DNA from 2 places in the Cellulosimicrobium sp. GQ32 genome. Region 2 is predicted to be linked to the other one. Evidence: predicted binding sites of a transcription regulator. Region 2 holds the regulator's gene; the other holds the start of a gene.
The links. Region 2 encodes HspR, which represses chaperone genes until heat shock. Its sites were predicted from a motif close to AAGTTGAGTCNNNNNGACTCAACTT; they were not measured.

Region 1: the regulator HspR is predicted to act here: its motif matches at 3,619-3,643, upstream of clpB (ATP-dependent chaperone ClpB).

The regions. Positions count from the first base shown of each region.
Region 1 covers NZ_JCAXEP010000001.1:555,385-560,885, reverse strand. The annotation lists gene AC6CH9_RS02355 (alpha/beta hydrolase) at 1-547, opposite strand, end outside; gene AC6CH9_RS02350 (enoyl-CoA hydratase/isomerase family protein) at 647-1,978, shown strand; gene AC6CH9_RS02345 (LppM family (lipo)protein) at 2,108-3,490, opposite strand; gene clpB (ATP-dependent chaperone ClpB) at 3,696-5,501, shown strand, end outside.
Region 2 covers NZ_JCAXEP010000006.1:74,871-80,371, reverse strand. The annotation lists gene AC6CH9_RS11610 (sigma-70 family RNA polymerase sigma factor) at 1-559, opposite strand, end outside; gene AC6CH9_RS11605 (hypothetical protein) at 735-1,532, shown strand; gene AC6CH9_RS11600 (DUF1540 domain-containing protein) at 1,611-1,919, opposite strand; gene AC6CH9_RS11595 (phosphotransferase family protein) at 2,128-2,853, shown strand; gene AC6CH9_RS11590 (heat shock protein transcriptional repressor HspR) at 2,876-3,277, opposite strand; gene AC6CH9_RS11585 (DnaJ C-terminal domain-containing protein) at 3,421-4,410, opposite strand; gene grpE (nucleotide exchange factor GrpE) at 4,576-5,232, opposite strand; gene dnaK (molecular chaperone DnaK) at 5,229-5,501, opposite strand, start outside.

The sequences.
Region 1 (5,501 bases), on a different contig from region 2:
CCCGCCCGACGACGTCGATCACCTGCGTCACCGGCCCGCGGAACACCCACGGCTTGTTGAGGTCGAACCACGGGCTGTTGAGCACGAGCGCCGCGAGCAGGCCGGGCCGCGCGTCGGCCCACAGGCTCGCGACGAGGCCGCCCGTCGAGTGGCCCAGCACGACGAGCCGCTCGTGCCCCTCCGCGCGGATCGCGCGCGCCGCGGCGTCGAGGTCGTGGGCGTAGACGGCGAGGTCGGTGACGAAGTTCGGGTCGTCGTCAGGCCGCGACGGCGCGCCCGAGCCGCGCCCGATCGAGCGCCCGTAGCCGCGCAGGTCGAGCGCGTAGAACCGGTACCCGCGCGCCTCGACCGCCTCGGCGACGTGGGTCTGGAAGAAGTAGTCGATGAACCCGTGCACGTACAGCACCGCGGGCCGGTCGCCCGAGGGTGCCGCGGCGTCGCGCCGTACCAGGGTCGCGACCGCGCCGTCCGGCAGGTCGAGGTCGCGTGCCACCCAGTCCTCGCCCAGCACGTCCGTGCGCCACACCGGCGTCTGCGTCCCGGCCATCCGCGTCTCCTGTCCTCGCCCCACCACGTGTCAGCAGATTCTCGCGCCTCGGCGCGACCGCTCGGCGACAACGCGCGGGTGCGGGGTAGCGTGACGCGGATGACGAGCGAGATCATCGCCCGCGTCGACGACGGCGTCGGGCACCTCACCCTGGACCGGCCCCGCGCGCTCAACGCGCTGGGCTACACCATGCTCGGCGAGATCGCCGACGTGCTGGAGGAGTGGCGGGTCGACCCGACCGTACGCGTCGTGCTGCTCGACGGCGCGGGCGACCGTGGCCTGTGCGCCGGGGGCGACGTCCGCGAGCTGCACGCGTCGATCGTGGCCGGGCGCCAGGCCGACGCGCGCCGGTACTTCCGGCGCGAGTACGCGGTCGACGCGGCGCTCGCGGAGCTGCCCGTGCCCGTCGTGACGATCATGGACGGCATCACCATGGGCGGCGGCGTCGGCCTCGCCGCGCACGCGCCGGTCCGCGTCGTCACCGAGCGGTCGCGCGTCGCCATGCCGGAGACGCGGATCGGCTTCACGCCCGACGTCGGCGGCTCCTGGCTCCTGGCGCGCGCGCCCGGGCGGCTCGGGGAGCTGCTCGCGCTCGGTGCCGTCACGATGGACGCCGCCGACGCGATCTTCGTCGGGTTCGCCGACCACTACGTGCCGAGCGAGAGGCTGCCGGTGCTCGCCGCCGACCTCTCCGCGCTGGCGACCGCGGGCGTCGACCCGCTCGACGTCGAGGACGTGCGGGAGGTCGTGCGCCGCCACGCCCTGCCCGCACCCGTCTCGCGCCTCGTCGCCCGGCAGGCGGCGGCCGACGCCGCGTACGCGGCGGACGACGTACCCGACATCGTGGCGCGGCTGCGCGCCGCCGCCCGCGACGGGGACGAGCAGGCGGGCGCCGAGGCCGACGAGCTCGAGCGGCTCTCGCCCACCGCGGTCACCGTGGCGCTCGCCGCCGTCCGCAGCGCGCGCCACCTCCCGGGCCTGCGCGCCGCGCTGGAGCAGGAGTACGGGCTCGTCTCGTGGTTCGTCGACACGCAGCCCGACCTCGTCGAGGGCGTCCGCGCGCAGGTGGTCGACAAGGACCGCACCCCGTCGTGGCGGCCGGCCACGCTCGCCGAGGTCGATACGGGCCTCGGCGCGGAGGCGCTCGCGTACGCGCCGGCGGAGGCGCTGTGGGACGACGCCCTGAGCCCGCTCCTGGCGCGCCGCGCGGTCGAGGCCGTCGTCCACCGGTTCGGCGAGGACGAGCCGACGCCGGACGATCTGGCGCAGGCGCGCGACGACCTCGTGGTCGAGCTCGTCGAGCGGCACGACGACGGCGGCACGGTCGTGCACCTCTCGGACTCGTGCGGGGAGCACTTCCTCGACGGGCACTGGCCCGCGGTGCGGTTCGACGCCGTGGGCGAGGTCGTCGAGGTCACCGTCGAGTCCTGAGACGGCCACGCCGTACGAGCCGACGACGCACGACGGCCCGCCCCGGGCTCCCGGGGCGGGCCGTCGATGTGTGGTGCTGCGAGTCACCCGACTCGCACGGCGCGAGTGCCGCACGAGGCGTCGCTCACGTCACTCGGGCGGGGGGCGCAGCCGCGTCGCGTCGTCGATCTCGTCGTCGGGCCCGCCCGGTGCCGCCGGGGGAGCGTCCGGTCCCTGGCCCGGCTGCGGCGGGAGCGGCTGGGTCGGGGCCGGCTGCTGGTACGGCGGCAGCGGCTGGGTCGCGCCCGGGGGCACGGGCGGCTGCGCGGGGAGCGGCGTCGTCGGCGACGACTGCGGGTGCGGGGCGCCGGGAGGGGCGTACGGGGCCGCGCCGGGGTAGCCGCCCTGCGGGTGCGGCGGGGCCGGCGGCTGCGCGCCGTACTGGCCCGGGGCGGGGGGCTGTGCCCCGTAGCCCTGCGGCGCGCCCGGCTGCCCGGGGTAGGCACCCGGCTGCTGACCGGGGTACGCGCCCGGCTGCTGGCCGGGGTAGCCACCCTGCTGGCCCGGGTAGGCACCGGGCTGGCCCGGCTGCTGGCCGGGGTAGGCGCCCGGCTGCTGCCCCGGGTAGCCGCCCTGCTGGCCGGGGTACTGGCCCTGGGGCTGGCCGGGGTACTGCCCGGGCTGACCCGGGTAGCCGCCCTGCTGGAAGCCGGTCGCCTGGCCGTCCTGCGCGCCCGGCTTGGAGCGGAGCACGAGCCAGAGCACGAGGCCGATGATGCCGAGCAGCACGACGCCGCCGATCACGAACCAGAGCCAGGCCAGGGAGCCGGAGTCCGAGGCGTCGCCCGCGCTGTCGCCGCCGTCGGGCGCGGTGGCGCCGTCGGAGTCGTCGGTGGCCTCGTCCGAGCCCTCGTCGCCCGACCCTGCCGCGCCGCCCGCGACGGCCGAGCCGCGCGCCGTCATCTCGTTGACCTCGCCGACGACCGGCGTCCAGGTCACCGTGTTGCCGTCGACCTCGCCGTTGGACTCTGCGACCTCGCCGGGGAACGTGATGGAGACCTTGATGTCGAGGCTGTCCATCATCTGCTGCGTCAGCTCGTCGCTCGTCGCGTCACCCGTGTCGGGGTTGAACTCCTCGCCGGTCATGTCCATCGACCCGCTCACGACGTACTCGTCACCCTCGCGCGTGACCGAGATCGAGTCGGCCCCCGCGGACGAGAGCTGCGAGATGGGCTGGTCGGCATAGGTGATCTTGGTGCCCGTGTACCCGTCCTGGGCGTACGGCTCCTGGGTGGCGCCCTCCGGGAGCTCGGACTCCATCTCGGAGCCCATCTGGTCCCACAGCTCCTGCGGGTCCGACCCCATGGACGTGGCGAGCTCGTCGCTGAACGCCATGACGACGCTGCCGTCGAACGTGTCGTCCTCGTTGAGGGTGAGGGCCATGTCCATCCTCATGCACCCCGCGAGGAACAGTGCGAGGGTGGCGAAGAGGGCGCCGAGGCCGAGTCGTCTGCGCAAGGGTGAGGAGTTCACCAGCCCAGCATGTCGCGGATCGTCGCCCGAGGCGAGGGTCGATGCCGATTTGAGACGGAATGCGGCCGGGAGTTCATCCCCTCCGGACGACGGACCACGCGGGAGGTCGTGCGCAGGGCTGACGAACGAAGTTGAGCGGAATACACTCAACTTCGGAGTCGTTCCACTGGTCAGACCACCTTTCGAGCAGCACACCGGAGCACCCATGGAAACGAAGTTCACCACGATGTCGCAGCAGGCGATCGGCGAGGCGATCCAGACCGCGTCGGCCGCCGGCAACCCCCAGCTCGAGCCCACCCACCTCCTGGCCGCGCTGCTCACGCAGGAGGGCGGCGTCGCCGTCGGGCTCCTGGACGCCGTCGGCGCGGACAAGCAGGCCGTCGGCCAGAAGGTGCGCGCGGCGCTCGTCGCGCTGCCCACCGCGAGCGGGTCCGCCGTCGCGCAGCCGACGCCGTCGCGCGCCACGTCCACGGCGCTCGACAACGCCGCGAAGGAGGCGCAGGCCCTCGGCGACGAGTACGTCTCCACCGAGCACCTGCTGCTCGGCATCGCCGCGGGATCCTCGCAGGCCGCGACGATCCTCCAGCAGGCCGGCGCGACCGCCGACGCGCTGCGGTCGGCGCTGCCCGCCGTGCGCGGGAGCGCGCGCGTGACGAGCCCCAACCCGGAGGGCACCTACAAGGCGCTCGAGCAGTACGGGACCGACCTCACGGCCGCGGCCGCCGAGGGCAAGCTCGACCCCGTCATCGGGCGCGACTCCGAGATCCGACGCGTCGTGCAGGTGCTCAGCCGCCGCACCAAGAACAACCCGGTCCTCATCGGCGAGCCCGGCGTCGGCAAGACCGCCGTCGTCGAGGGCCTCGCGCAGCGCATCGTCGCGGGCGACGTCCCGACGTCGCTCCAGGGCAAGCGCCTCGTGTCGCTGGACCTCGCGAGCATGGTCGCGGGCGCCAAGTACCGCGGCGAGTTCGAGGAGCGGCTCAAGGCCGTCCTGGAGGAGATCCGGTCCTCCGACGGCGAGGTCGTCACGTTCATCGACGAGCTGCACACGGTCGTCGGGGCGGGCGCCGGCGGCGAGGGTGCCATGGACGCGGGCAACATGCTCAAGCCCATGCTCGCCCGCGGCGAGCTGCGCCTCGTCGGCGCGACCACGCTCGACGAGTACCGCGAGTACATCGAGAAGGACCCGGCCCTGGAGCGCCGGTTCCAGCAGGTGTTCGTCGGCGAGCCCTCGGTCGAGGACACGGTCGCGATCCTGCGCGGCCTCAAGGAGCGTTACGAGGCGCACCACAAGGTGACGATCGCCGACTCGGCGCTCGTCGCGGCGGCGTCGCTCTCCGACCGGTACATCACCGGCCGCCAGCTCCCGGACAAGGCGATCGACCTCGTCGACGAGGCGGCGTCGCGCCTGCGCATGGAGCTCGACTCCTCGCCGATCGAGATCGACGAGCTCCAGCGCGCGGTCACGCGCCTCGAGATGGAGGAGGTCGTGCTCTCCGAGTCGACCGACCCCGCGTCGCTCGAGCGGCTCGAGAGGCTGCGCGCCGACCTCGCGGACCGGCGTGAAGAGCTGGCAGCGCTCACCGCGCGGTGGGAGGCCGAGAAGGCAGGCCACAACCGCGTGGGCGACCTGCGCGCCAGGCTCGACGAGCTGCGCGTCCAGGTCGAGCGCGCGATCCGCGAGGGCGACCTCGAGACCGCGGGCCGGCTGCAGTACGGCGAGATCCCGCAGCTCCAGCGCGAGCTCGACGCGGCCGAGGCCGAGGAGCAGGCGGACGACGCGTTCGCGGCGTCCGGGCCCGAGGCCGCCCCGATGATCGCCGACAAGGTCGGCGCGGACGAGATCGCGGAGGTCGTGTCCGCGTGGACGGGCATCCCCGCCGGCCGCATGCTCCAGGGCGAGAGCGAGAAGCTCCTGCACATGGAGGAGGTCATCGGGGAGCGCCTCATCGGCCAGCAGGCCGCCGTCCGGTCGGTGTCCGACGCCGTCCGCCGCTCGCGCGCAGGCGTC
Region 2 (5,501 bases):
CCTGCCGCAGCCCCTCGCGCGCCCGGTAGGCGAGCGCGGAGACGCCGTTCGCGGTGAGGCCGAGGATCGGCGCGATGTCCGCCGGCGAGAGGTTCTCGACCTCCGTGTACCAGAGCACGGCGCGCCACCGCTCGGGGAGGTCCTGGTAGGCGCGCGTCACCGTCGAGCGCTCGAACCCCTCGAGGGTCGGGTCCTCCGTGGACGCCATGGGTCCGAACGCGGTCTCGAAGGTGCGCTCGTCGTCGGTCGGCTGGGTGCGTCGAGCGCCGTTGACGAGGTCGTAGGAGAGGCGCCGGACGACCGTGAAGAGATAGGCGCGGAAGGTGACGTCGGGGCCGCCCCCGCCCTGGAGCACGGAGAGCGTGCGGGCGAACGCGTCGGAGACGACGTCGTCGGCGTCGGCGGTCGAGCGGACGTACTGGCGCGCGACCGTGCGGGCGGCGGCGGCGTGGCGCTCGTACAGCGCGCCGTAGGCGCTCGTGTCGCCCTCGCGCACGGCTGTGATGAGCTCGGCGTCGCTGAACGCCTCGCTCCACACCCGTTCCTGCGCCTGCGTCATGTCACCCGCCCCGGAGACCGCCCCGCTCCGAGGCGTACGGTGGCCATAGTAGACGCCCGTCCAACTTCAGGGCAGAGGGCTTCCGACGACGGAACGGTAACGGCCGGAGTCGTCCCTGTTCGCCCGATTTCACCCCGAACCCGGCGTCCCGGAAACTCCTTCGCCGACCCGCGTCATGGATCGGCCGCTCGCCCGTCTCATCTACATGGACCACCTCCACGGGTACACCGTGCCCGCTCCTGACGCCGTGCGCGAGCGCTGGCGTCGCGCGAGCGCCGAGAGCGTCTGGCTGCGACCGGGCGACTGGTACCACCCTGCCGTCGACGCCCTCGCCGAGGCGCTGTGCGAGGGGCGGGACGGGGCACCGGCCGCCGAGCGGCTCGGCCGCGTGCGGGCCGAGGCGGGCGTCGGGATCGGCGAGGCCATCGACGACGTGGTGTGCCTGTACCGGTCGCACGACCGCGAGCCCGGGACCGACCTGCTCCGCGCGGTCGCGGTCGGGTGGTCCGACGGCTACGAGGCGACGCCCGTGACGCCCGAGGTGATGGACCCCGAGTCCGGTCTCGCGACGTCCCAGTACCTGGTCCAACGGCTCCGGGAGACGTACGGCGTCGCGCAGCGCGCGGGGGTCGACGCCGCGGCGTCGCACGGCCTGCTCGTCGTGGACGTCGCGCTCGACCACCTGACCGGGTGGCAGCGCTTCGCGCGGTCGGCAGCGATGGGCCGCGCGCTCACGCACACGTTCGGCGACGGCCACCCGATGGCCTCCCTCGGCAACGGGCTCTTCGTCGTGCTCGGGGAGCGCGGCGCCGACGACGACACCCTGCGCACCGTGCTCCGCCACAACATCGAGCGCACGGGCCTCGCGCTGGGAGTCACGGCGATCCTGCGCCGACCGCCCCGCGTCTGGCTCGAACCGCTCCCCCGCACCCACTCCGCCGCCGTGCAGCTCCTCGACGCGCTCCAGCGCTGACCGCACGACGACGCCCCGGCCACGCGGGTGAGCGCGTGGTCCGGGGCGTGTCGTGTCGGGGGGCGTCCGCGGTCGGCGTCAGCGCGGGGTGAAGGTGAGGCAGTCGGCCTTGTCCTCGCCGGACGCGCCCGCGCCCACGCGGATCGACGGGGCCGAGCACTCGAGCGAGGAGTTGTGGACGCACTCGGTGCGCTGGCAGGCGCCGACGTGCGCGAGCACCTTCTCGAGACCGCCCTTGGTCCCCAGCGGGATGAAGGTCGCGCACTCGGCGTCGCCCGCGTGACCGGCGATCGTCACGGCGCCGGCGTGGCACCCGTGGTCGTGGTTGTAGCCGCAGCCGTCGATGGAACACTCGACGACCTGGGGCATCTCCGTGAGGCTGCTCATCGCGATCTCCTGTTCTCCGAGGACCCCTCGGGGGCCGGGCTTCCGTGTCCACGGTATTCCCGGAATTCCGCGATGTATAGCAAGGAAGGCCTTGCTAAGAAATGCAGGAATAGCGCCGTATTAGCGCACGACATTCTTGCGGAAATGCGTGACCAGGGCCGATGCCCCGACCCTCGTCAGGAGGGCGGGAGAGGCGTAGCGTCGGCTCATGGCCCCTTCGCTCGGCGCGCCGCTGTTCTCGGGTGCCGACGCCGACCTGTACGCGGTCGGCGCCGACCGCGTCCTGCGGCGCTCGCGCTCGGGGGCCGACACGGTCGGCACCGCCGAGGTCATGCGGCACGTGCGTGCCGCGGGCTTCCCCGCCCCGCGCGTCGACGCCGCGACGGACGGCGACCTCACCATGGAGCTCCTGCGCGGCCCGACGCTCCTCCAGTCGATCCTCGGCGGGCGGACGTCGCTCGCCGGATCGGCCCGGACCCTCGTCGCGCTGCACGACGCGCTGCACGCCGTCCCGCCCCCGGCGCCGCACGAGCCCGCGTACGCGGCGCTCACCGCGCCGTCCTTCGCGGCCCTCGACGCGCCCTCCGGGTCGCCGTGCGTCGTGCACCTCGACCTGCACCCGGCGAACGTCGTGCTCACCGCGGACGGCCCGGCCGTCCTCGACTGGACGAACGCCCGGCTCGGACCGGCCGGACTCGACCTCGCCGTGACCGCCGTCGTCCTCGCGGAGGTCGCCGCCGACGAGGACGACGAGCTCGCGCCGGGCGCACGGGTCCTGCTGGACGCGTTCCTCCACCTCGCCGACCCGGTGCTCCTGCGGCACCTCGACGCCGCCGCGCGGACCCGCGCCGCGGACCCGGGCCTGGATCCCCCGGAGGTCGCGCTCGTCCCCGCCGCCGCGGCGCTCGTCGCGCGCGAGGCCCGCCGGAGCTGAGACCCGGGCGGGACGGCCGAGGTCAGGACCCCGCGTCGTCGGGCCGGGGCCGCCAGATGACGAGCGCACGCGCCTCGCCGTGCTCGACGAGCGTCTCGCGCAGCGCCTCCTCGACCCCGCGGCGCACGCTGCGCCCGCGCGGCACGACGACGACGTCGCCGCTCGCCGCGGCCGCGAACACCCGGCCGCCGGGCTCGACGCGCGCGGAGAGCGCCTCGATGCGGCGCTCCAGCCGCTCGACCTGCGACTCGAGCGCGAGGATGCGCTGGATGCCCGCGAGGTTGATGCCCTCGTCGTGGCTGAGCCGCTGCACCTCGAGCAGCTTCGCGACGTCGCGCAGCGAGTAGCGCCGTCCCCGGCCCGCGGTGCGGCGCGGCACCACGAGGCCGAGGCGGTCGTACTGACGCAGCGTCTGCGGGTGCATGCCCGCGAGCGCCGCGGCCTGGGAGATGACGAGGACGGGGGCGTCCTGGTCGACGTCACCTCCGGGAGCCCGTCCGGCGGCGCTCCGTGCGTCCTCGCCGACCGACGGGTGACGAGTCTTCTGGTAGGCCATCACGGCCTCCCTCACTCCGCGGCCTGGCGGACCAGGTCGGCGCGCACGTCCTGACCGTCCGTCTCGGCGGCGAACGCCTCGACCGCCTCGCGGGCGGCCTTCGAGAGCTTCTGCGGCACCGCGACCTGGACGGTGACGAGCAGGTCGCCGGTCGCCTTCGCGGTCTTCACGCCCCGGCCCTTGACGCGCAGCGTGCGCCCCGAGGGCGTCCCGGCCGGCACCTTGACCTTGACGGTCGAGCCGTCGAGCGTGGGCACGCTGATGGTCGCCCCGAGCGCGGCCTCGGCGAACGTCACCGGGACGGTCGCGCGGAGGTTGGTGCCGTCGAGGGAGAAGACGGGGTGCGGGGTGACGTGCACCGTGACGACGAGGTCGCCGTCGGGACCGCCGGCCATGCCCGGGCGGCCCTTGCCGCGCAGCCGGATCTTCTGGCCGTCGCGCACGCCCGGCGGGATGCGGGTGGTGACGCTGCGGCCGTCGACGGTGAACGTCACGGTCGAGCCCTCGACCGCCTGGCGGAACGGGAGGGTCGTGGCCGCGGCGACGTCCGCGCCGGCCCGCGGGCGGGGTCCGCCGCCGAACTGCTGCGCGCCCGCACCGCCGAACATCGAGCCGAGGATGTCCTCGAACCCGCCACCCTGGCCACCGGTCGAGTACCGGACCCGGGTGCCACCCGGGCCCCCGCCGCCGAACATGCCGCCGAACACGTCCTCGAAGCCCGCTCCCCCGGCACCGCCGGGGCCCGCGGAGAAGCGCGCGCCCCCGCCCGCCATCGCCCGGATCGCGTCGTACTGCTCGCGCTCCTTGGGGTCCGACAGCACGGCGTACGCCTCGCCGATCTCCTTGAACTTCGCCTCGGCGCTCGCGTCACCCTGGTTCTGGTCGGGGTGGTACTTGCGCGCGAGCTTGCGGTAGGCCTTCTTGATCGCGGCGTCGTCGGCGTCCTTGGGGACGCCGAGCGCGGCGTAGAAGTCCTTCTCCATCCAGTCCTGTCCGGTCACGGCGCCTCCCTCCTGTCGGTGGTCGTGGTCCTGGTCCTTCGTGTCGTCGCTGCTGTCGTCGTGCTGCTGCTGCTGGTGATCCTCGCGTGCCCGACGGCGGAGCGCACCTCCGCGCGGGAGGTGCGCCGCGCCGTCGGGGCACGTGGGGGTCTCCGGTGGTCCGGCCTACTCGGGGCCGACGACCGAGACGCGCGCGGCGCGCACGATCCGCTCCCCGATCCGGTAGCCCGGCTCGATGACGAGGTTCACCGTGGTGACGGTGGCCTCGGGGTCGGGCTGGTGCATGAGCGCCTCGTGGACGGTGGGGTCGAACTCGTCCCCGACCGCGCCGTAGCGCTCGATCCCGAACTTCTCGAGCGACTGGTCGAGCTTGTCGGAGATCGCCGCGAACGGCCCCGTCAGCTCGCCGTGCTGCCGCGCGCGGTCGATGTCGTCGAGGACCGGGAGGAGCGCGGTGAGCACGTCCTCGATCCCCTTCGTGCGCGCGGCCTCCTGGTCGCGCAGCGACCGGTTGCGGTAGTTCGTGAAGCTGGCCCGCTCGCGCTGGAGCGCGTCGAGGTGCTCGGCCGCCTCGGCCTTCGCGGCCAGGACGGCCGCGTCGACCTCGGCCTCGTCCGACGGCTCGAAGTCGAGGCCCGCGAGCGGGTCCGTCTCCGCGTCGTCACCGGCCGACCCGGCCGCGGCCTCGCCCGAGGGGCGGGGCTGGGCGGTCTCCGGGTCGACCTTGCGCTTGTCGGTGAACTGGAACGGCTTGTCCTCGGGGCCCTGGCCGGGCTCGCGCCCGGCCTGCTCCTCGGGGCCCCGGTCCTCGGGGGACGTCACTTCTTGTCGTCCTCGTCGTCCACGATCTCGGCGTCGACGACGTCCTCGTCCGGAGCGGACGTCGCGCCCGCAGCGGCGGTGGCGTCGTCCTGCGCGGCGCCGGGGTTGCCGGCGGCCTGCTCCTGCTCGGCCGAGGCGTAGAGCGCCTGGCCGATCTTCTGCGAGGACGCGACGAGCTTCTCGTGCGCGGTCTTCACGGCGTCGGCGTCCTCGCCCTCGAGCGCGGACTTGACCGACGCGATGTCGGCCTCGACCTCGGTGACGACGTC